DNA from 4 places in the Heyndrickxia vini genome. Region 3 is predicted to be linked to each of the others. Evidence: riboswitches for the same ligand, from Rfam matches in the RefSeq annotation. Region 3 holds a riboswitch; each other region holds the start of a gene.

The links. A riboswitch is a leader RNA that binds a small molecule or an ion and turns the genes downstream of it on or off. The one in region 3 is predicted to bind S-adenosylmethionine.
Region 1: linked by a shared signal. The riboswitch ahead of I5776_RS20945 (5-methyltetrahydropteroyltriglutamate--homocysteine S-methyltransferase) and the one ahead of I5776_RS03910 (methionine ABC transporter ATP-binding protein) in region 3 are both predicted to bind S-adenosylmethionine.
Region 2: linked by a shared signal. The riboswitch ahead of ssuE (NADPH-dependent FMN reductase) and the one ahead of I5776_RS03910 (methionine ABC transporter ATP-binding protein) in region 3 are both predicted to bind S-adenosylmethionine.
Region 4: linked by a shared signal. The riboswitch ahead of I5776_RS04975 (O-acetylhomoserine aminocarboxypropyltransferase/cysteine synthase family protein) and the one ahead of I5776_RS03910 (methionine ABC transporter ATP-binding protein) in region 3 are both predicted to bind S-adenosylmethionine.

What each region holds. Positions count from the first base shown of each region.
Region 1 is NZ_CP065425.1:4,224,684-4,230,489, forward strand. Features, by position in the region: gene ahpF (alkyl hydroperoxide reductase subunit F) at 1-1,121, shown strand, start outside; gene I5776_RS20935 (uracil-DNA glycosylase) at 1,188-1,862, opposite strand; gene mqo (malate dehydrogenase (quinone)) at 2,070-3,581, opposite strand; SAM riboswitch class I at 3,888-3,987, shown strand; gene I5776_RS20945 (5-methyltetrahydropteroyltriglutamate--homocysteine S-methyltransferase) at 4,093-5,214, shown strand.
Region 2 is NZ_CP065425.1:2,347,618-2,353,423, forward strand. Features, by position in the region: gene I5776_RS11755 (IS3 family transposase) at 1-232, shown strand, start outside; gene I5776_RS11760 (LLM class flavin-dependent oxidoreductase) at 743-2,101, opposite strand; gene ssuE (NADPH-dependent FMN reductase) at 2,132-2,677, opposite strand; SAM riboswitch class I at 2,760-2,863, opposite strand; gene I5776_RS11770 (ABC transporter permease) at 2,977-3,657, opposite strand; gene I5776_RS11775 (osmoprotectant ABC transporter substrate-binding protein) at 3,675-4,592, opposite strand; gene I5776_RS11780 (ABC transporter permease) at 4,602-5,255, opposite strand; gene I5776_RS11785 (betaine/proline/choline family ABC transporter ATP-binding protein) at 5,268-5,806, opposite strand, start outside.
Region 3 is NZ_CP065425.1:765,305-771,110, reverse strand. Features, by position in the region: gene solA (N-methyl-L-tryptophan oxidase) at 1-782, opposite strand, end outside; gene I5776_RS03920 (MetQ/NlpA family ABC transporter substrate-binding protein) at 849-1,691, opposite strand; gene I5776_RS03915 (methionine ABC transporter permease) at 1,782-2,444, opposite strand; gene I5776_RS03910 (methionine ABC transporter ATP-binding protein) at 2,434-3,468, opposite strand; SAM riboswitch class I at 3,649-3,752, opposite strand; gene I5776_RS03905 (YfcC family protein) at 3,948-5,375, shown strand; gene I5776_RS03900 (M20 metallopeptidase family protein) at 5,468-5,806, shown strand, end outside.
Region 4 is NZ_CP065425.1:994,773-1,000,578, reverse strand. Features, by position in the region: gene I5776_RS04980 (homoserine dehydrogenase) at 516-1,556, opposite strand; gene I5776_RS04975 (O-acetylhomoserine aminocarboxypropyltransferase/cysteine synthase family protein) at 1,636-2,931, opposite strand; SAM riboswitch class I at 3,068-3,182, opposite strand; gene I5776_RS04970 (trans-sulfuration enzyme family protein) at 3,472-4,611, opposite strand; gene cls (cardiolipin synthase) at 4,805-5,806, opposite strand, start outside.

The DNA.
Region 1 (5,806 bases), 850 kb from region 3:
CATTAAACATCATGTCAGTTCTAAATCCTGGTATTACTCATACGATGATTGATGGTGCAGCATTCAAAGAAGAAGTAGAGAGCAAAAATATTATGGCTGTGCCAACGGTTTTCCTAAACGGTGAATCCTTCGGCAGTGGTCGAATGACTTTGGAAGAAATTCTTGCAAAAATGGGAAGCACAGCTGATGCTTCTGAGTTTTCCGACAAAGAACCATTTGATGTTCTTGTTGTCGGCGGCGGTCCATCTGGTGCCAGTGCAGCGATCTATGCAGCACGCAAAGGCATTCGCACAGGCATTGTCGCAGAACGCTTTGGCGGTCAAATCATGGATACGCTCGGCATAGAAAACTTCATTAGTGTTAAGTATACTGAAGGTCCAAAACTTGCAGCTAGCCTTGAAGAGCATGTAAAGGAATATAACATTGATGTTATGAATACGCAGCGTGCTAAACGATTAGAAAAGAACGAATTTGTTGAAATTGAGTTAGAAAACGGCGCTGTTCTTAAGAGCAAGTCGGTTATCCTTTCAACAGGTGCTCGCTGGCGTAATATCGGTGTTCCTGGTGAAGCAGAATTTAAGAACAAAGGTGTAGCTTACTGCCCACACTGTGACGGTCCATTATTTGAAGGAAAGGATGTAGCAGTAATTGGTGGCGGTAATTCCGGTATTGAAGCGGCTATTGACCTTGCCGGAATCGTGAAACATGTAACCGTTCTTGAATTCTCCGCAGAACTAAAAGCCGATACTGTATTACAAGATCGCCTTTATAGCCTTCCAAATGTAACGGTTATTAAAAATGCACAAACAAAGGAAATTACCGGAACTGACAAAGTTAACGGTATTACCTATATTGACCGTGAAACGGAAGAAGAGCGTCACATTGAATTGCAAGGTGTGTTTGTTCAAATCGGTCTTGTTCCAAATACCGATTGGTTAGGTGAAACGGTTGAACGTACGAGAACCGGAGAAATTGTTGTCGATAATCACGGGGCTACAAACATTCCCGGAGTATTTGCTGCTGGTGATTGTACAAATAGTCCTTATAAACAAATTATTATTTCCATGGGCTCTGGAGCAACTGCAGCTCTAGGGGCATTCGACTATCTTATTAGAAATTAATTAATACCTTTTTGGAAAGTCGCTTTCTATAGATTAATAGGGAAGCGACTTTTTTTGTCCCATTAATTATAAATTTGGTATTTGCCAATCAATCTCTTCCTTCCCAATTTCCCGTAAAATTGCATTCGTCCGAGAAAATGGGCTACTACCGAAGAAGCCTCTGTTAGCGGAAAATGGGCTCGGATGAGGAGACTTGATGATAAAATGCCTAGGTGAGGTAATTAATTGTTGTTTTTGCTGGGCAAATTTCCCCCAAAGAATAAATACAACCGGTGTCTCCCTTTGATTCAAAGTTTCTATCACTTTATCAGTGAATATCTCCCAGCCTAAACCTTTATGTGAGTTTGGAATTCCCGCTCTCACGGTTAAGACGGCATTTAGCATTAAAACACCTTGCTTTGCCCATTTTACAAGGTAGCCATTATCCGGGATATAGCAGCCTAAATCAGTATGTAGTTCCTTATAAATATTTTGCAATGACGGGGGAATTTTCACTTCTGGTTTAACGGAGAAGCTTAACCCATGAGCTTGTCCTGGGCCGTGATAGGGATCTTGGCCAATAATAACGACCTTCGTATCGTTAAATGAAGTAAAATGCAGTGCATTAAAAATATCATTCTGGTCTGGATAAATCACTCTCGTTTGATATTCTTGCTTCAGTGATTTTCTTAATTGTTGATAATATGGCTTTTTAAACTCTCCTTCTAGTATAGGAGCCCAATCGTTTTTTAAAATCTCCATGTCCACTTTTCACTCATTTCTTTTATTTTAACGTTTCCGCTAAATGCCTATATTAGGTTGTTGATTTTCGTGGCAGGTACTCGCTTTTTATGCTTTTGCGTGAACCTCCTCATAAAAAAAAGCACCTATAATGAACTGAACCCCAAACGTTAGGCATTTAAACTAACATCGGAGGTGCAGTTATTAAAAGATGCTCTTTTAGCAAAATTAGCTAGATACTGTTTCCTTTTCACTATGACTTAGGCCAAGAGCCTGCGCTGTTGAAGTATGAACTTCTTTGAAAAGCTCTGGATTTTCCACTAGTGATAAACCATAGGATGGAATCATTTCTTTTATTTTCGGTTCCCACTCTTTTTGATGCTCTGGGAAGCACTTTTTAATTATATCAAGCATGACATGAACGGCAGTAGAAGCACCTGGAGAAGCACCTAACAATGCAGCGATTGTTCCGTTAGCTCCAGTAATAACTTCCGTACCAAATTGAAGTGTGCCTTTGCCACCCGCTTCAGTATCTTTTATAACTTGTACACGTTGACCCGCTACGACGATATCCCAATCTTCACTTTTCGCATTTGGAACAAATTCCCGCAATTCCTCAATACGCTGTTCCTTCGATAACATTAGTTGTTGGACTAGGTATTTTGTTAATGGTATATTTTTTGCACCCGCCGCTAACATAGTGAACACATTATTTGGTTTAACCGATAGGATTAAATCCATATTTGAACCCGTTTTTAAAAATTTTGGTGAGAATCCTGCAAATGGTCCAAATAACAATGACTTTTTTTTATTGTCGATATATCTTGTATCAAGATGCGGTACAGACATTGGAGGTGCGCCAACTGCGGCTTTTCCGTATACTTTTGCATGATGTTGCTCGACAATCTCCTGATTGTTGCATACCAAGAATAATCCGCTTACAGGGAATCCGCCAATATGCTTACTTTCGGGAATACCTGTTTTTTGCAGTAAAGGCAGACTTCCTCCCCCACCGCCGATAAAGACAAATTTTGAAGTATGGCGTTCGATACTGCCAGTTTCCATATTCCACACTTTTAATTCCCATAAACCGTCTTCTGTACGTTTAATATCCTCTACCTGATGCTTGTATCTAATATCAACATCTTTACTCTTTAAGTGATCAAACAATATTCGTGTTAATGCACCAAAGTTTACATCTGTTCCAGAGTCAATTTTCGTAGCCGCAATTGGTTCCTTCGATGTACGGTTTTCCATAATAAGTGGAATCCATTCCATTAGTTTATTCGGGTCTTCGGAAAATTCCATTCCTTGAAATAACGGATTATTTGAAAGGGCTTTAAAACGCTTTTTCAAAAACGAAACATTATTCTCCCCTTGTACTAAACTCATATGCGGCAATGGCATGATAAAATCCTGAGGATTACTTATCAAATTACTGTTTACAAGATAAGACCAAAACTGTCTTGAAAGCTGAAATTGTTCGTTAATCGTTATCGCTTTACTAATATCTAAGGTTCCATCTGGCTTTTCAACGGTATAGTTAAGCTCGCATAGTGCGGAATGACCCGTTCCCGCATTATTCCATTCGTTCGAACTTTCCTCTCCTGGGCTTTCAAGCTTCTCAAAAACTGTAATTTTCCAGTCCGGTACTAATTCCTTCAAGAGTGTCCCTAAAGTTGCACTCATAATTCCGGCACCAATTAAGATAACATCTGTAGTCGTTTGTCTGTTACTCATCTTTACCGTCCCTTTATACCCTAATATTTGCAGAAAAAGTGTGGGTGTACCCGTCTAAAAACATAGCAAGACAAGGCATAACCTATTCATACCTTTTCCGTATCAATTTTCACCTAATTATAGTATATCACTATTATTTATAGAATAAAATATTCACTATTAAGGAGAAAGTCGTTATATACATATAAATTAAAATTGGAAAATGCGCTTCCCAAACCTACAAAAAATTCTAACATTTAATATCTCAACCATTGACACTCGATGAATATACAGGTACATTGGTAATTAATAATAGAATATGTAACTTTCTTATTTAGAGAGATGGAGGGACTGGCCCTAGGATATCTCAGCAACAGACATTTTTGTACTGTGCTAATTCCAGTAGCGTTATGCTTGAAGATAAGAAGAGTCATTATCCATGATACGAATCTCTTCTTTTTAAGAAGGGTTTTTTTGTGCCCTGAAAAGCTAACGTAAACATACTAATTTAACTTTAGAGGGGTTGTCCAAATTGATTAACACAATTACGAAAGCACCATTTAGATCAGACCACGTAGGGAGCTTCTTGCGTCCACAAGCACTAAAAGATGCAAGAGCACAATATCAGAAAGGTGACATAACAAAGAAAGAACTACGTTCGATTGAGGATATTGAGATTGCTAGAATTGTTGAAAAGCAAAAAGAAGTAGGTCTGAGGGCCGTAACAGATGGTGAATTCAGAAGAAGATGGTGGCATTTGGATTTCATTAGAGCTATTGAAGGAATACGTGTTTATGAAATAGACCTAACTGGTGCATTTAATGGTGCGATGAAAAAAGCAGAAGCATATACAGTTGATTCAAAATTAAACTTCCCGAAGGATCATCCATTTTTGGAGGATTTCGCATATTTGAAAAGCATTGCTGGTGACCACGTCGCAAAAATTACAATCCCGGGTCCTAATATGATTTTCTATTCTGGTGTAGTTGGAAGCGAACCTTATTTAAGTAATCCTACTTATCCTTCACTTGATGAAGTGGCTAAAGATATTATTAAAGTCTATCAAGATGCCATTCAAGCTTTTTACGAAGCGGGTTGTCGCTATTTACAATTAGATGATACAAGCTGGGGAGCATTATTCAGTGATGTTTTCCGAGATAAAATAAAGGCTCAAGGATTTGACCCAGATGAGCTAGTGAAAAAATTTGCTGATATTACTGTTGAAGCTGTAGCCAACAAACCGGAAAATATGGCAATTACTATTCATATTTGTCGCGGGAATTTCAAATCTTCTTGGCTATATCAAGGTGGATATGGACCAATTGCAAAAGAATTATTTTCCCGTGTTAATGTAGACGCCTTCTTCTTAGAATATGATAATGAGCGATCTGGAGACTTTGCGCCGTTGCGATTCATTAAAGACCAACATGTCGTATTGGGCCTAATCACTTCTAAAACTCCTGAACTCGAAGATGCAGATGAAATTAAAAGAAGAATTGAAGAAGCAACACAATATGTGAATATCAATCAACTTTGCTTGAGTCCACAATGTGGTTTTGCTTCTACTGAAGAAGGAAACATCCTAACAGAAGAAGAACAATGGAATAAATTACGCCATGTTGTTCAAATCGCAAAGGAAGTTTGGGGAGAATAGGCTTTCATACATTAATGGAAAACCCGGCAAAATCGTAACCGGGAGAAACATACCAAATAGTATGCTAAATTAGTAGACCAAATCGCATAGGATTTGGTCTCTTATTTTCCTATATATCAAATGATTAGGGGATATTACTACTTTAATTAGCAAGAAAAATTGCAGCTTAAAAATCATCTTGGCAATTGTTGTTATCAACAAGCTAGTTGGTATGTCGACTTTATTTCTTGAGTAGATAATTAATTCCTTTGGAGCAACCAAAGATAATCAACATAAGCGGATATTTTCCGGTTAAACAGCAGAATAGAGCCCGGTTCGGGGTGAATAAGCGGAGGTTTTCCGATTAAGCAAAGCAAAATTTCCTTTTTTCACGGTTTTTGAGTCAATAGTCGGAATTTTTCCACCTATATAGGGTATTTTCATTGCTATTTCTTAATTAAGGGAAATTTATCCGCTTATTTACCAAACCCAATTTTTGGCGTCTTTTGAACATGTACAACTTCTCCTTTAATTTTATCAATTCACCTATTTCCATGTTTCAAGTAAGGATGAAAAAACATAAGGTTTTAGTAGGTGATCATAACAAAAATTC
Region 2 (5,806 bases), 1.6 Mb from region 3:
TAAAAAAGGTGACCCATACGATAACGCCTGCATTGAATCATTCCATGCCACAATCAAAAAAGATTTAATTTACAGAAGACGCTTTAAAACAAGAGAGGAAGCTGTAAAGGCAATAAATTACTATATTAGTAGTTTTTATAATGGAAAAAGAAAACATACCACTTTGGATAATTGTTCTCCTAACCAATTCGAGAAAAAACAGCAACAAAATGAAGTGGAGTATACCTCATAAATTAGCCATTTGGTGTTAGAAATAATCAGTCGTGGTTTTGGACTGATTATTTCTAACACCCCAGCAAACGAAGTGCGGTAGTGTTTTATTAAAAAAGTCTCGATTTTTATTGTCTACTTTCTTGACAGAAGACCAACGGAGCGTGTTTCGGGGTAAATAAGCGTAGATTTTCCGATTATGCAAAGAAAAATCCTCTATTTTTACGTTTTTTGCATCATTAGGCGGAATTCGTCCGTCTATTGATGCAATTTTTAGTGCTATTTCTTAAATAAGCGAAATTTCTCCGCTTATTTATCAAACTAGCTTTAGCTTCTAATGAACTTGTACAACTTATAAGGCGGTTTTGGGAAAAAGAAAAATTTTAAAAAAGGCTTAGCGATATTTGTATCTCAAAGCCTTTTTGACTATGCAATATACTGTGAATTGTGTTGTGAAATTTATGTGATTTGTTATGTGTTTACGTTTGTTATTTACCTTTATGCCCCACACACTACAACCGTTTTTTTCATTTTAAACTGGTAATCTGCTATTTCGATGTTGTCTGGCTGGATGATGTTCATTTAAATAATCATTTCCAAATAAATTTTTACGGAATGTCCCTTCTTCATAACTTTTTCTGACTAATCCACGCTCTTGTAGAATGGGTATGACATATTCTACGAAATCTTCAAACGTTCCAGGGGTAATCGCATAGGCAATGTTAAAACCATCTACTCCCGTTACTTCTACCCATTCTTCCAATGAATTTGCAACTGTCGTTGGCGAACCTACAATAACTGGGCCTAAACCTCCAACACCAACAAATTCTGCTACCTCCTCTACAGTGAACTCAGTGTATGATTTCAACGCTGACTGAATAGCATCGTTATTCACATATTGAATTTTTTCTTTTGGATCAAGTTCATCCAAATTCAGTCCCGTCCATCCTCCAACTAAAGATAGTGCACCTTCATAGCTAGCGTATTTTTTGTAATCATCATATTTCGCTTCCGCTTCTTCCTGTGTTGGGGCGACAATTGGGGTGATAAGGGTAAGAATCTTTATTTCTTCTGGTTTTCTTCCCGCTCGAATAGCTTCTTCTCGAAAATCTTGAACAGTCTTTTTTGCACTTTCCATTGTAGTTGCACCAATGAAAACTAACTCTGCATGCCTTACCGCAAATTTTCTGCCTCTAGAGGATGCACCGGCTTGAAAGATAACAGGCGTTCTTTGAGGTGAAGGTTCACATAAATGTGCACCGGGCACTTTATAATAGGATCCGTCATGTTCAATATCATGAACTTTACTCGGATCAGTATAAATGCCCTTTACTTTATCTACAATAACTGCGTCATCCTCCCAACTCGCTTCCCATAATTTGTAGACTACATCCATATATTCATCAGCAATATCGTATCTGTTATCGTGGCTAATTTGTTTATCAAGACCTATATTTAATGCTGCACTATTCAAATAGGAGGTTACTACATTCCAGCCAATGCGACCTTTCGTTAAATGATCTAAAGTAGACATTCTTCTGGCAAACGTATATGGATGTTCGTAGCTTGTTGAAGCCGTTAATCCAAATCCTAAATGTTTTGTTACTTGAGCCATAATCGGAACGACAAATGCCGGATCGTTTACCGGTACTTGTGCACCTTGGCGAACGGCAGGATCCCTTGAGCCTTGATAAACATCATAAGTACCTAACACATCAGCTAAAAATATAGCATCAAAACACCCCTTTTCCAAAACCTGTGCAGTATGTGTCCAATATTCTGCATCTTTATAAGTGGAGGATCGATCATCTGGGTGTGACCATAAACCGGGGGATTGATGACCCGCACAATTCATATCAAAAGCATTTAGATAGATTCTTTTTTTAACCATTTTCATACCTCCTTAAATTTTTTATAAAGATTATGCTGTAAATTGTTTTAACTGTTTAATGGACTTAACAAATCCATCAACCTGTTCAGACAAACGTTGAATCGAATCAATATGTGTAAGAGGATTCCGTTTGTTTGATTTATCAATAGCACTATCTAAAATATAAATTCCTTGTAATGGATTTCCTTTCAATGTTGTGATGAGTGGTTTTAATGCATAATCAAGAGCGAGTAAGTGTGCACCACTGCCACCTACCATTACAGGAAAAACCGGTTTGCCCTTAAGTATTCTTTCAGGCAATAAATCAATTAATGTCTTTAATACACCGGTATAGGACGCTTTATACACAGGTGATCCGATAATGACTCCATCTGCATTTATAATCGTTTGTGCCAAATGATCAATATCCGGACTGTCATAACGGCTATTTACTAAATCTAGAGGTGAGAAATCGACAACTGAAGAATACGCAACAGTAATTCCTTCCTTTTCTAATAAAAATTGAACATGTTTTAACACAAGATCTGTCCTGGATTTATCAGATGGGCTCCCACATAAAATTACTACTTTACTCATTTTACTAACCTTCTTTCTTTTCATATTTTTTCAAATAAAAAGTCCTCTTTTCAAAAGAAAAGAGGACTCCCCAGTGCGTCTACTCTTATCTTCCAAGCGAATGCTTGCTGGAATTAGCACCTTTCTACCTAAGTAGAGGTTGCTGAAGCTTCATCGGGCCAGTCCCTCGGCTTCTCTGGATAAGAATTATTAAGTTTTGTTAATCATAATATTTGAACATTTAATTTGTCAAGATTAATTCTGACCTTTTTTATAAGAATTATAAGATTTATAGTTTAAGCTACAAATTCTATTACATATTATGCAGCTTCCTTCATTTCTACCTTCACTTCTTTTTTCTTTTTAACAGGAGATAAAATTCGTTCTAACCAGCCCATCAAGAAGTCTGCAGCTACTGCCATTAATGCAGTTGGTATTGCGCCGGCTAATATTATCGAAGATCCATTCGTCACATTCGTACCGCGCACAATAATATCACCTAGTCCACCTGCTCCGACAAATGTACCTATCGTAGCAATTCCAATTGCGACAACTAGAGCGTTTCTGAGACCTGCCATAATTACGGATAATGAAAGAGGCAGTTCAACCATTCTTAGTATTTGAAATTTCGTCATCCCCATCGCTTTTCCGGACTCTAACAGGAATTGATCGACATTGACGATTCCTGTATAGGTGTTCTTTAAAATTGGCAAAAGCGAATATAAAAATAATGAAAGGACTACTGTATTCGTCCCTAATCCCATAACTAGCATTAGGACCGATAACATCGCTAAGGCAGGAATCGTTTGGATAATATTTGCAAGTGAAATTACCCACGTACTAAGCCTGCGGTATCGAGCAATTATGATTCCCAGCGGAATGGCAACAATCGCAGCGAAAATCACGCCATACGCTGACATCAAAAAATGTCGGTAAAACTGTTCCCAAACATAGCCACCATTATTGGCATAATAATCAAATAATCCTTGTATTGTATTCAAGTCAAACACCTCCAGCCTTACTCAAAATAGTTATTTTCCTCTAAGAACTTTTTAGCGACGGTAGAAGGCTCTTTCATTTTTCCATCGCTTTCATAATTTAATTGCTGCATTTTTTTCGTACTAATCTTTCCAACCAGCTTTTGTAAGATTCCTTTTAATTCAGGATGTTTTTTTAATACATCATTTCTAGCGACAGGCGATGCATCGTAAGGAGGGAAGAAATGTTTATCATCCTCCAGTACCTGAAGATTATATGCATTAATCCGGCCGTCTGTTGTATAAGCTAAAACGACATCCATTTTTCCGCTTTGAACCGCTTTATAAACGAGTCCGATTTGCATTGGGAAGGTTTGACCAAATTCAAAGCCATACTCCTTCACAAAACCTTCGTAGCCATCTCCTTTTCGTTTTAACCATGAATTATCAACACCTAAACTCAAGTCTTTCACCATTGGTTCTAATTGGGAAACTTTTGATATATTATTTTTTTCGGCAAAGTCTTTCGTTACAGTAAATGCATATGAATTGGCGAATCCATATGAATCAAACCATGTCTGATCAAATCGTTTATCAAATTCCTTTTGAACAATTTTCAATGCCTTTTTAGGATCATTTACTGGATCCATCCCAAGAGCACCCGGCAAATCCGTCCCTGTATAGCGTGCTGCGGAGATATCAACATCCCCGTTAAGCATTGCTTTATGCAGTACGATGGATGAACCTAAATTGTTCACTAAATCCACCTTTAAATCCGTATAATGTTCAATCATTAATTTTTCCATATATCCAAGAATTTGTGTTTCAGTTGTTGTCACCATACCAATCGAAATCGACTTATCTGAAGATGCACTTAAACCAGGTAAAGAGCATCCACTGATGATCAATGAGATTGACAAAACGAAGACGACAAACCATTTTCGTTTTTTCATACTAATGCTCCTTCCTTATGCAGCTTGTTCTAATTTTCGTATCCCTTTTGGTGTTGCCCAATTTTCTAGTTTTCCTAATAAAAGATCGACAAGCAAAGCGAGTATAGTTACTGGGACTGCCCCTGCAATAATAAACTCTGTTTGATATAAATTAAGGCCACTAAATATATAATCACCAAGCCCACCTGCACCGATAAAGGCAGCAAGTGTTGCCCATCCTATTAAATAAACGGTAGACAATCGAATACCAGCCATAATAACCGGTATCGCTAATGGAATTTCGACATAGCGAATCCGTTCCCATCCAGTCATACCCATCCCGCGACCTGCCTCAAGCAAGTTTCGTTCGATCCCTTTGACACCAATATACGTGTTTCTCAAGATGGGTAGGACTGAATAGAAAAATAACGCAACAATTGCGGGTACCTTTCCAACACCTAGAATTGGAATAAAAAAGGCTAAAATAGCGAGACTCGGAAAGGTTTGAATGACACCAGCAATTCCCATAATTACTCCTGCTAATTTCGGCGTTCTTGTTAAGGCAATACCTACTGGCACGGCAACAATAATCCCGAGAAAAACAGCAATGATAGAAATATAGAAATGCTGCCATGTTTTAAATAATAACTCGCTCCAATTACTAGTTAAAAATTGTATAATGCTATCCATATAGTTCCCCTCCTAGCCTACATTTTTCGTTTCAATCTCCTCTTGTACATCACCCCAAATAGAATCATAAACAATATCTACTAAACTAGCTCTAGTAACAATCCCAACTAAACGTTTACGACGGTCGACTACTGGAACATATTTCATTCCCATAATTAATATTTTTCGAATCGTATCACGGACTAATGTTTCTTTTTCAACGGCAAAGAATTCCGTTTCTAATACGTCTGCCACTTGAACCATTTTTTTGCGATTCTGATCTATTATTTCTACATCTATATATCCTTTTAAAACTTTGTTTCCATCGACTACAAGGAGTGAATCTACTCGTTTCTCTTTCATAATTTGAATTGCTTCCGATAGAGATTTATCTTCCGTTATTGTTATTGGGTTAGCGTTCATTACCTGCTCAACCGTTTGTATATTAGGTCTTGCCTGTAATAAACGTTCTTTTCCGATAAATTCTTCAACAAAATCATTGGCTGGTTCGCGTAATATCTCGTCAGGAGTGCCTACTTGAACCAATTGACCATCTTTCATAATCACAATAC
Region 3 (5,806 bases):
CCATCGATATTTGGAAAACCATAGAACATTTTATTGACATCATCCACGTAAAAGGATGGAAAATGACCGATATCAAATTTATCTTTTGGTGCTTCGAACCAACTTACAACTTTCCGTACGGGTTGAATCGGAAGCTTTAGATTTGGCAAAAGCTTTGATGCCCATGCACCTACTGTAACGATAATTTTTTTTGCAAGGAATTCTTCATTGGCTGTTATTATTTTAATTTCGTTTTCATCATTCATTTCAATTTGCAGGACGGGCGAATTCGTGACGAGTTTTGCCCCGTTTTTCAGGGCTATTTCTTTATAAGCTTGAATAGCCTTTTCACTATAGACAAGTCCCGATTCTGTTTCAAGACAACCAATATAATGTTCTGGAAGTTGAATCTCAGGCCACTTTTCCGTAATTTCGTTTGCGGATAGGACTTTCAGTGGCAGATTATACTTCTTTGCCGCTTCGATCGTTTCATGAAGGAATACCGAATCTTCCGGTCCTAGTCCAAGCACACCCGTTTTTTCAAATATTTTATATCCGCTATCCTCTTCTAGTTCGGTCCATAGTTGCTGAGCTCGTTGAACCAAAGACACATACTGCCGCCCTTCGCCGTATGCATGACGGATCATCCGTGTCCCTCCATGGTGACTACCATGGTTATGCGGTGGATCATAGGCATCAATCAGTAAAGTTTTTACCTGTTGTTTAGCCAAAAAGGCACCTGCAGCCATTCCCATTGTTCCGGCACCAATGACTGCAACATCAAAAATGGATTCCTGTTTCATTTCGTAATCTCCTATCTTTCAATACATAGGGGCTGTTTATATAAATAAACAGCCCAAAGTGTCATTTTAGTTTTGTTTATAATCATCTAAATAAGAGACTGGTTTTACAACTGGAACGGCTGCACCTTTGAAATGATCTTTGATGAAGTTTGTCACCTCATCTTCGTGATAAATATCAACGATTTGTTGTAAAGTCTTATCATTTTTGCGTTTCGTTTGGGCAGCAATAATATTTACATAGGCTTTATTGCTGGCATCTTCACCAAAAATCGGGTCCTCGGAAGGATTCAATCCAGCATTAATAGCCATATCACAGTTAATAATAGACGCAGTTGCATCGTCTAGGCCACGGGCTGTTTGTCCTGCATCCACTGGTGTAATTTTAAGATTTTTGGGATTGTCAACAACATTTTCTACACCGCCGGCACCTGTAAAGCCATCTTTTAATTTTATTAGACCTGCTTTTTGCATAAGCAAGAGGGCTCTTCCTAGATTTGTTGGGTCTTTCGGGATAATAATTTGGTCCCCGTTTTTGATTTCTTTAATGTCTTTAATTTTTTTGGAGTACATTCCCATTGGCCAAATGCTAGTCGTCCCAATTGCGGATAAATCCAATTTACGGTCCTTTTTGAAGCTATCAAAATAAACGACGGTTTGAAATGCATTTATATCAATTTCTCCGCTGTCTAATGCAAGATTTGGCTGGACATAATCATCAAATTTGACAATTTCTATATTGATTCCTTTATCTTTTGCAAGCTTTTTAACGAGGTTCCATGTTGGAACTTCTGCCGAGGATGTACCTACTTTCACTGTTTTGCTGTCCCCGCTTTTACCTGAACTACTGTTTGATCCACACCCAGCGAGAATAATTAGTAAGCCGAGTAAAATAATTGCTAATTTTTTCATAATCCTGATTCCTCCATATAGTTTTTATTTGCTAGATTACTATCCTATATTTATTATAAAAAGAATGACCTTTTACAATCGTTAATGCGGTTATTTTCGTCTTAACTTTTTCGCAATGATGTTCCCAAGTGATTGTACGAGTTGAACCAAAATAATTAGTGTAACGACGGTAATAATCATTACTTCGGTTTTAAACTGGTTATACCCGTACGTAATCGCTAAATCACCGATTCCTCCGCCACCAACGGCTCCTGCCATAGCGGAAGCACCAATTAATCCAATGGTAGCAATCGTCAAAGCTAGAACTAACGAGCTTCGGGCCTCAGGAAGAAGAAATCTCCAGATAATTTGCCATGGTGTTGCCCCCATCGCTTGAGCTAATTCGATGGTACCGTGATCCACTTCCAGTAGAGAGTTTTCGACTAAACGACCGATATAAAAGGCTGTATAGAGGACAAGTGGGACAATGGCTGCCGTTGTCCCAATCGATGATCCTACCACTAATCGGGTAAAAGGAATAATTGCCACGACTAAGATAATGAATGGTACCGAACGAAAAATATTTATGATGACATTAAGAATATTGAAAATAATCTTGTTCTCCAGAATCCCATTTTCTCTTGTAATGACTAACACAACCCCGATGGGCAAACCAATGATAATCGAAATAATTAAACCGACAATTACCATATAAAAAGTTTGATTTATGGCTGTTAAAAATTCCGGCCAGAACCAGCTCCAATCAAAGGCCATCTTCTGTCACCTCCTTAATTACTGCTTCGTGATCCTGGATGTATTTGACTGCGCGTTGGATTTCTTCCGCATCCCCTTTTAGTTCTACAATTAAATTTCCAAAAGGAATCCCTTGAAGCTCTGTTATCATTCCATGTAGAACATTCAAATCGATTGAAAACATCTTGGCTGTATTCGATAACAATGGTGTATTCGTTGATGCACCTTTAAAGATAATCCGATAAATTCCATGCGGATTCTCCCGGCTGCTTTCTTCAATCAGCTTTTGTACTGATTTAGGAATGGTATCGTTCAAAACGGTTCGCACAAAGCTTCTCGCAATAGCTGTTTTCGGTTCAGTAAACACGTCGATTACAGACCCTTGTTCAACAATGATTCCTCTCTCAATGACAGCTACCTTATCGCAAACATCGCGTATTACATTCATTTCATGGGTGATCATCAAAATGGTAATACCTAATTCATCGCGTACCTTGCGTAGTAATTCCAGTACAGCCTCTGTCGTATTCGGATCAAGGGCCGATGTGGCTTCATCACAAAGGAGAATATCAGGATCAGTTGCTAAGGCACGTGCAATTCCAACCCTCTGCTTCTGGCCACCGGACAATTGTTCAGGGTATTTATCCATGTGATCCTCTAAACCGACAAAGGTTAACAATTGAGTCACTTTCCTCTGAATTTCATCCTTCGGCTTCCCTTCTAAAATAAGTGGCATTGCCACATTTCGAAAAATGGTTTTCGAATGCAATAAGTTATATTGCTGAAATATCATCCCGATTTTCTTTCGCTGCTTTCGCAATTCACTCGGTTGAAGGGACAAGAGATCCACATCATTGATTAACACTTTTCCGGCAGTTGGCCGTTCCAACAAATTCACACAACGGATGAGTGTACTTTTTCCGGCGCCGCTAAACCCTACAACTCCAAAGATTTCTCCTTTATTTACTCGTAGATTTATTCCCTTTAATGCATGGACCTTTTTCTCTTTTCCATAAGATTTATGTACATCTTCCAGTACAAGCATGTTGTTTTTCCCCTTTCAAACAAATAAGAAAAGTGCAGGGCGCCTTGCTCATCGACATAAAAGATTTACAGGACTTTGACTTATCGCAAGGAAAAGTCCTGAAGTTTTCTAGTCAATAGGCGTTATAGCTGGACAATAAAAAAACCACAATCATTCGAAAGTGGTTAGGTGTCTATCTAAACCTTATCTTTCAGAATGATAACATTCTGCAGGAATTAGCACCTTTCATAATAGAAGGTTGCTGGACGTCATCGGGCCTGTCCCTCAGTCTCTCTTGATAAGTTATTCAATTTAAAATTTACTTAATAGTATAAAATTAATATTCCGTTGTCAATATTTTTTTTGAAAAGGTGGATAGGTTTCTTGTCCTTTTCTTTAATAATACAAAAATATTAAACTATTCTTGCATAGATTATGAATATATATTACAATTAGTTGCATAAAAATACATTTCACCTATTTAAAAAGGAGTTTACAACATGCCCAACACTCTTCTTCAATTTAAACCTAAAAATCAGTCCCTTCCCCAAGATCAGAAGAAAAGCGGGAGAAATATTAATGCATTTGTCCTTATTTTCTTCGTGATCATTATTGCCGCTTTATTAACGTATATTGTCCCTGCGGGTGAATATGATCGAGTAGATAAAGATGGACGAACCATTGTGGTTCCTAATTCGTTTCATTTGACAGATTCATCTCCAGTCAGCTTTTTTAAAATATTCACTAGTATTCATACGGGGATGATTCAAGGCGCCGGAATTATCTTTTTCGTATTAATGGTCGGGGGTTCTTTCGGAATTCTAAAGGCGACAGGTGCTCTTGATGCATTAATACTGACGATTTCAAAAAAGCTCGCCAATCGTGAACTGCTGCTCATTCCTGTTCTTATGCTATTCTTTGCGGCAGGCGGAACGTTAATGGGCATGGCGGAGGAAACGATTATCTATATCGCCATAGTCACCCCACTTGCAATTGCCTTAGGATTCGATGCTATGGTCGGATTTGCAATTGTTTCCCTCGGAGCAAATATCGGATTTATGAGTGCCATAATGAACCCATTTAATGTAGGGGTCGCACAAAGTATCGCAGAATTGCCAACATTCTCAGGTATCGGTCTCCGACTAGCACTTCTAGCTACTTTTTATATCGCAGGAATCCTATTCGTTTACCGATATGCCAAAAAAGTTAAGGCACAGCCCGAACTACGTTTCCTAGGAAACTTTCAAAAAGAAAACGCCATTGCATCTGATGTAAAGTTAGAAACTCGCCATAAGTGGGTACTTAGTGTTTTCTTACTCAACTTTGTTGTATTAATTACAGGGGTTTTAAAATTCGGATGGTACATTACAGAAATCGCAGGTTTATTCCTATTATTCGGAGTCCTCATCGGGATTATTGGAAAATTAAATCCAAACAAAATGGCCGATAGCTTTATGGATGGAGCAAAAGAGGTCATCGGTGGAGCGTTAATTATCGGTTTTGCACAAGCCATTCTCGTTGTGTTCCAAGACGGGAAATTAATGGATTCCGTTTTGTATTATGCTTCTTCCCTTTTAAATCATTTATCGCCGGCATTAAACGCAGTAGGAATGTTTTTTGTACAGCTTTTCTTAAACTTTCTTGTACCATCTGGAAGTGGACAAGCCGCCCTTACAATGCCCATTATGGCTCCACTATCCGACCTAGTTGGTGTTACTAGACAGACAGCCGTATTGGCATTTCAGCTCGGAGATGGCATCACAAACTCTATTTTTCCTACGGCTGGGGTATTAATTGCCGGTCTTGCTATTGCGGGCATTCCATTTACAAAATGGTTCAAGTGGGTGCTGCCGTTTATCTTTATCGAAATCGGAATTAGCATCATCTTCCTACTCATCGCCCAAGCAATACATTATGGACCATTTTAATAACAGCATGATTGATATATCAGAAACAGGATAAATTACCGCCTATGTCAAATTACTTACAAGAAAAAACAAAGAATATCGGAGGGTTCACCATGTTACAGACAAAACTAGTAGATTCAGCTTTAAAAGCTTGGACAATTGAACAACGCAGGCATTTTCACATGCATCCAGAACTGTCAGGACAGGAGTTTGAAACTGCCGCTTATGTAAAAGAGAAATTAGCTGAATTTGGCATCCCCGTCGATTCACGTTTCTCGGAACCTAATGTAATTGCCTATTTTAAAGGCACCGAAGGAAAGAAGACGGTTGCGCTTAGAGCAGATATGGATGCTCTTCCTCTTTACGAAGAGGGTGACAAATCATACATTTCAACCGTTCCCGGTGTTATGCATGGTTGCGGCCACGATGGTCATACAGCAATATTACTCGCT
Region 4 (5,806 bases), 230 kb from region 3:
GTTTTTTGTGACGGGTTTACTCTAGATGTGCAAACGTACTTGAATTCACAATATAATTCACAGTGCGTTTTTTTATTGATTTATCAACATTTTGGAGAATTTTAATTGCTTACCGTTTTCTAATTTACACAGGGTAACCAATCGTAAAAAATAAGCGTAGTTTCTCCGGTTATACGACAGAATAGAGCTTGGTTAGGGGGATATAAGCGGAGCTTTTCCGATTAAGCACAACAAAATTACCTATTTTCATGTTTTTCGAGTCAATAGTCGGAAAACTTCCGTCTATTGAACCTAATTTCAGTGCCCTTTTCCAATTAAGGGGAATTTCTCCGCTTATTATCAAACGTCGTTTTAGCATCTAATGCACTTGTTGTTTTGTTAAAAAGAAGCTTAGAGATATTTACATCTCTAAGCTTTTTGACTGTGAATAATGCTGTGAAGTTTTAGTGTGATTTACAAGTTTTGCACCTCACAAGTACATTCGTAAGGTTTGGACCCGATTTCTTTTTTTCTGTTCATTTAATGGATTGATATTCCCGTCTTTTCTTTGTTGCTGAGTGTTGGATGATGTCTACAAAATCTTCGATCATCGCACTTGCAGTTGCAAACTTTCCAGCTCCAGGGCCTTGAAGGGTTATTTTTCCGACTAAACTCGCTTCTACTGCAATGGCATTTTCAACACCTTCAATTGAATAAAGGGGATGATTCGAATCAACGATGATTGGCTGAACGGATGCTACTAAAGAGTGGTCATTAAAAGAAATTTCAGCAATATGTTTAAAACGTTGTCCCCGTTTTTCTGCTTGTTCAATCTGTTCCTGCGTGATTGATTTAATACCATCTATTATTACTTCCGACCAGTTAGGTTGTTGATTAATGACTAATTGACTTAAAATCATTAATTTATAAAAAGCATCAATCCCGCTTATATCGTTCGTTGGGTCAGCTTCTGCATATCCCTTATTCTGAGCAAGTTGTAGCGCATCAGCAAACGAAAGCTTTCGTTCTCTCATTTCAGTTAAAATAAAATTAGATGTTCCATTTAATATCCCTTGAATTTTGGTTATTTGATTTACTTGTAAGAGCTGTTTAATGGTTCGAATGATCGGAACGCCTCCAGCTGTCGTAGCTTCAAAGCCGATATTCACTTCATTTTCCTGTGCCCTTTGAATTAGTTCATGACCATGATTAGCAAACATTTCTTTATTGGCAGTAACCACATGGATTCCTTTTTCAATGGCTTGGAGCAAATAGGATCTACCGGGTTCCTCCCCAACAATTGCCTCAAAAATCACGTCTAAATCTGGAATTTCGATAATATCCTCAAAATTGGTTGTCACAAGAATATTCGCATCAATCATTCTTTCTTTTGTTTGATCACGAATAAGAATCGCAACAATCCTAACTTCTTTTCCCAAAAGTTTTCTAAGCTGGGCTTGATGTGATTGAATAGCACTGTAAACACCTTCACCCACCGTTCCAAAACCTAACAATGCAACTTTAATAACTGACATTACTAACTCCCACCTGCCTTTACCAAACTTCATTTCTTTCATCGGGAAGGCATTTTATACAAATCATCATCGGCACCACAAATTTACCAATATATTGAAGTACGGTGCCAGGCACCTTAGATTAAACTGTTACACTTGTTGCTTTGAGAATGGCTTGGTTTAGATCGTCCGTAATATCTTCCACGGCTTCAAGTCCGACGGATAAGCGAATTAACTCTTCCGTCACTCCTGATACTTTTAGCTCTTCTGCACTTAGCTGTTGATGGGTAGTCGATGCCGGGTGAATAATTAATGATTTGGCATCGCCAACATTTGCTACATGTGACCATAATTGAATGTTATCAATGACTTTACGCCCTGCTTCTCTTCCGCCTTTAATTCCGAAATTGACAATGGATCCGAATCCGCCTTTTAAATATTTAACTGCACGGTCATGTGATGGATGTTCTTCGAGACTTGGATGATTGACCCATGAAACTGCAGGATGGTTTTGCAAAAATTGTGCGACTTTACCTGCATTTTCATTATGCTTAGGTACACGCAAGTGCAATGTTTCCAATCCTTGTAATAACAAAAACGCACTATCCGGACTTAAACTTGCACCGAAATCTCGCAAAATTTGTACGCGTAATTTTGTTGCAAAGGCTGCTTGCGGAACATCGACACCGTAGCGGATACCATGATAGCTCAAGTCTGGTTCTTTAAAGTCTGGGAATCGATCACTGTTCCAGTCGAATTTTCCTCCATCAACGACCACTCCGCCAATGGTTGTTCCGTGTCCTCCGATCCATTTTGTAGCTGAATGGATGACTACATCCGCCCCCCACTTAATAGGGTTTGAAAGATAAGGAGTACCAAATGTGTTATCAACGATAAGTGGTACTCCATTTTCGTGAGCAACCTTTGCAACTTCTTCAACATCGAGAACATGTAGGCTAGGGTTTCCGATAATTTCGGCAAATACTGCCTTTGTTTTTGGTGTAATCGCTGATCTAAAATTTTCCGGATCTGTTGCATCAACGAATTTTACGTTAATACCATATTTCGGAAGTGTATTTGAAAACAGATTAAATGTTCCACCATATAAATTTCCAGCAGCGACGATTTCATCCCCTGCTCCGGCAATATTTAGGATGGAGAAGGCAATTGCAGCCATTCCTGAAGACAGCCCAACAGCGGCTGTTCCACCTTCTAATAGGGCAATTCGCTGTTCAAAAACATCTACTGTCGGATTGCCGATTCGCGAATAGATATAACCTTGCTGTTCTAATGCAAATAAACCTTGTGCATGATCGGTATCTTTAAATACATAGGATGTTGTTTTGTAAACAGGAACTGTACGTGAGCCTGTTGTAGGATCCGGTTCTTGCCCTCCGTGCAGTAATAATGTTTCGGGTTGAAATTGTTCGCTTGTCATTTTACATTCCTCCAAAGTTTTTGATTTTTTCGCTAGGCGAGTCGAGAGATTCCTGAAGTGTTATCGTTGGTGGTTTTTATACGAAGGGAAGCAAAAAGCCCTCTTCATAAGAAGAGGGCTCATTAATAGGTTCCTCCCCTTATCTTTCAGATCTCTATTGGATCTGTAGGAATTAGCACCTTTTCAAGCAAATTTGCTTGAAGGTTGCCGGGCATCAAAGGGCCTAGTCCCTCCGCCGCTCTCGATAAGAGTGATACATTTAGTTTTTTTGGAAAATTTAAAATTGCTCTTGTTTTGCATTATAGTAGACGAATTGTTACTTCGTCAACCTTTTTTTTAAAAGTTTTTCTAAAGAATAAACTATGACCGTTACTTTCCGCTACAGGAACCTGCTTTTTCGCGGTGAGAAGTCGAGCCTCATCAGCGCTTTGCGCCTGCGGGGTCTCGACTTTTCCTCTATATCCCGCAGGAGTCAGGTTCCTTTCGCTCCAATCCACTCTGCACTTGTTAAAAGCAACAATCCTTCGGAAAAGGAATTTTTCAAACCGAAGCCTGAATGGCTTTATCAAATTGTTTAATGATATCATCTGCATCTTCAATTCCTATCGAAATTCGCACAACTTGTTGGTTGATTCCTATGTTCTGCTGTTCTTCGAGTGACAGTGCTCGGTGGGAGGTACCTAACGGGTAGGATACGGTCGTTTCAACACCGGCTAAAGTAGGTACAATTTTCACCCAGCCCAACGATGAAAAGAATCGATGGATATCACATGTGTCTGCTAATTCTATTGTGACAATCGCTCCATTTCCTCTACTTGAAAGATCGGTAGGATAATAGACTTTTTTCACATAGGAATTTCGATAGAGTGACTCCGCCAATTGTTTCGCATTTGCGGATTGACGTTCCATACGTAATGCCATTGTTTTTATACCACGGCAAGTAAGCCATGCTTCAAATGAGCTCAAATTGCTTCCGAGATTAACTACCTTTTGACGTGCTTTCGACATTAATTCTTCACAACCAACAACTACCCCGGCTGTTACATCGCTGTGACCACCCAAATACTTCGTCGCACTATGGGCGACAATATGGATACCCTCCAGATAAGGATTCAACAAATATGGCGTTGCAAAGGTATTGTCTACCATTGTATACAACTTATATTCCTCACCTAGTTGCACAAGTTTGTCAATCCGTTCAACACGCAAAAAGGGATTCGTAACTGTTTCGGAATATAATAGTTTTGTATTATCCCGTATTGCGTGCCGAATGGCAGCTTCATCAGCAAAGTTGACAAAGGTTGTTTCAATTCCTAGATTTTTTAATTCCTGCTTTAATAGATGATGTGTACCACCATAAATGTCTTCAGCTGCAACGATATGATCCCCAGCTGAAGCAACAGATAACACACCGGCTAGAATTGCCGACAATCCCGAGGAGGTTGCCACCCCGCTTGGTGCCCCTTCAAGACTTGCCACCATTTGTCCTAGTTCATCTGTGTTTGGATTGCCCGTTCTCGTATATAAGTATGACGCATCACCATCATAAAAACCCTCAAGTTCCTCTAATGAATTAAAAGTAAAAGCGGAGGTTTGAAATATCGGTGTGGTTTTACTTCGAATATGGTTGGTTTTTTTTAAAGATTGATGAACGATTTTCGTTTCAAATGATTGATTCACTATGCAAGCACCTCTAATTATAAAATGATTTCAAATTTTATAAATTGTACGCCCATTCCGTGTTTTTGTCAAAAAAATAATAGTTACTGTTTATTCTCTCAAAAACTACTAGAAGGAAATGTACTTTTTTTCTCTCATACATTTCAAGAAAACTACAAAAAATGATAGGGAAAAACCCTACCATTAGGCTGTTTTATAAAATTGGAGACAACAATCTTGAGACAGATTCTTTGAATCGGATTGATTTTGGTCGTTGCAAATAATCCTCTAACGTCAATTCTTTTGATTTTTCCATATCTGCTTTGTAAATCATTTCTAGTTTTTTGGAAAGATGATGGCTATACAAAAAGGCATTCACTTCAAAATTTAGGCGGAAACTGCGATTATCAATATTTGCGGTACCGACTGTTGCAATTTTCCCATCGACTACAAGCATTTTCGCATGAATAAATCCATTTTCATAAATATACACCTTTGCACCTGTTTTCAATAATTCCCCTACGTTAGAATAAGTTGCCCAATAAACAAACATATGATCAGGCTTGTTCGGAATCATTAAACGAACATCCACCCCAGATAAGATCGCAATTTTAAGTGCATTCAATAAACTATCATCAGGGATAAAATACGGAGTTTGCATGTATATGTATTTTTTCGCCTCATTAATCATCTTGATATAGCCATTTTTGATTTGCTCCCATTCTGAATCAGGACCACTGGATACAATTTGAACATCTGTGTACCCGACAGATTGTATATCCGGGAAATACCTTTCTTCATAACGTATTTCTTTGCTTGAGGCTTGATTCCAATCCAAAACAAAGCGTGTTTGCATAGCATAAACAGCTTTACCCGTTATTTTCAAATGTGTATCTCGCCAATAGCCGAATTTTTTGTCCAGACCCAAATACTCATCACCAATATTAAATCCCCCGATATAGCCAACGCTCCCATCAATAATGGCAAGCTTGCGGTGATTTCGGAAATTGACTCGTAAATTCAACATCGGAATTTTTGCAGGGAAAAATGCCGCTACCTCTCCACCGGCTTCAATTAGTTCTTTAAAAAACTTCCTTGGAAGCTTTCGTGAACCCATGTCATCATATAAAAATCGAACTTTGACCCCTTCCTTGGCCTTTTCAGTCAACAACTTAACTAGCTTTTGACCTAATGAGTCATTCCGAACGATGTAATA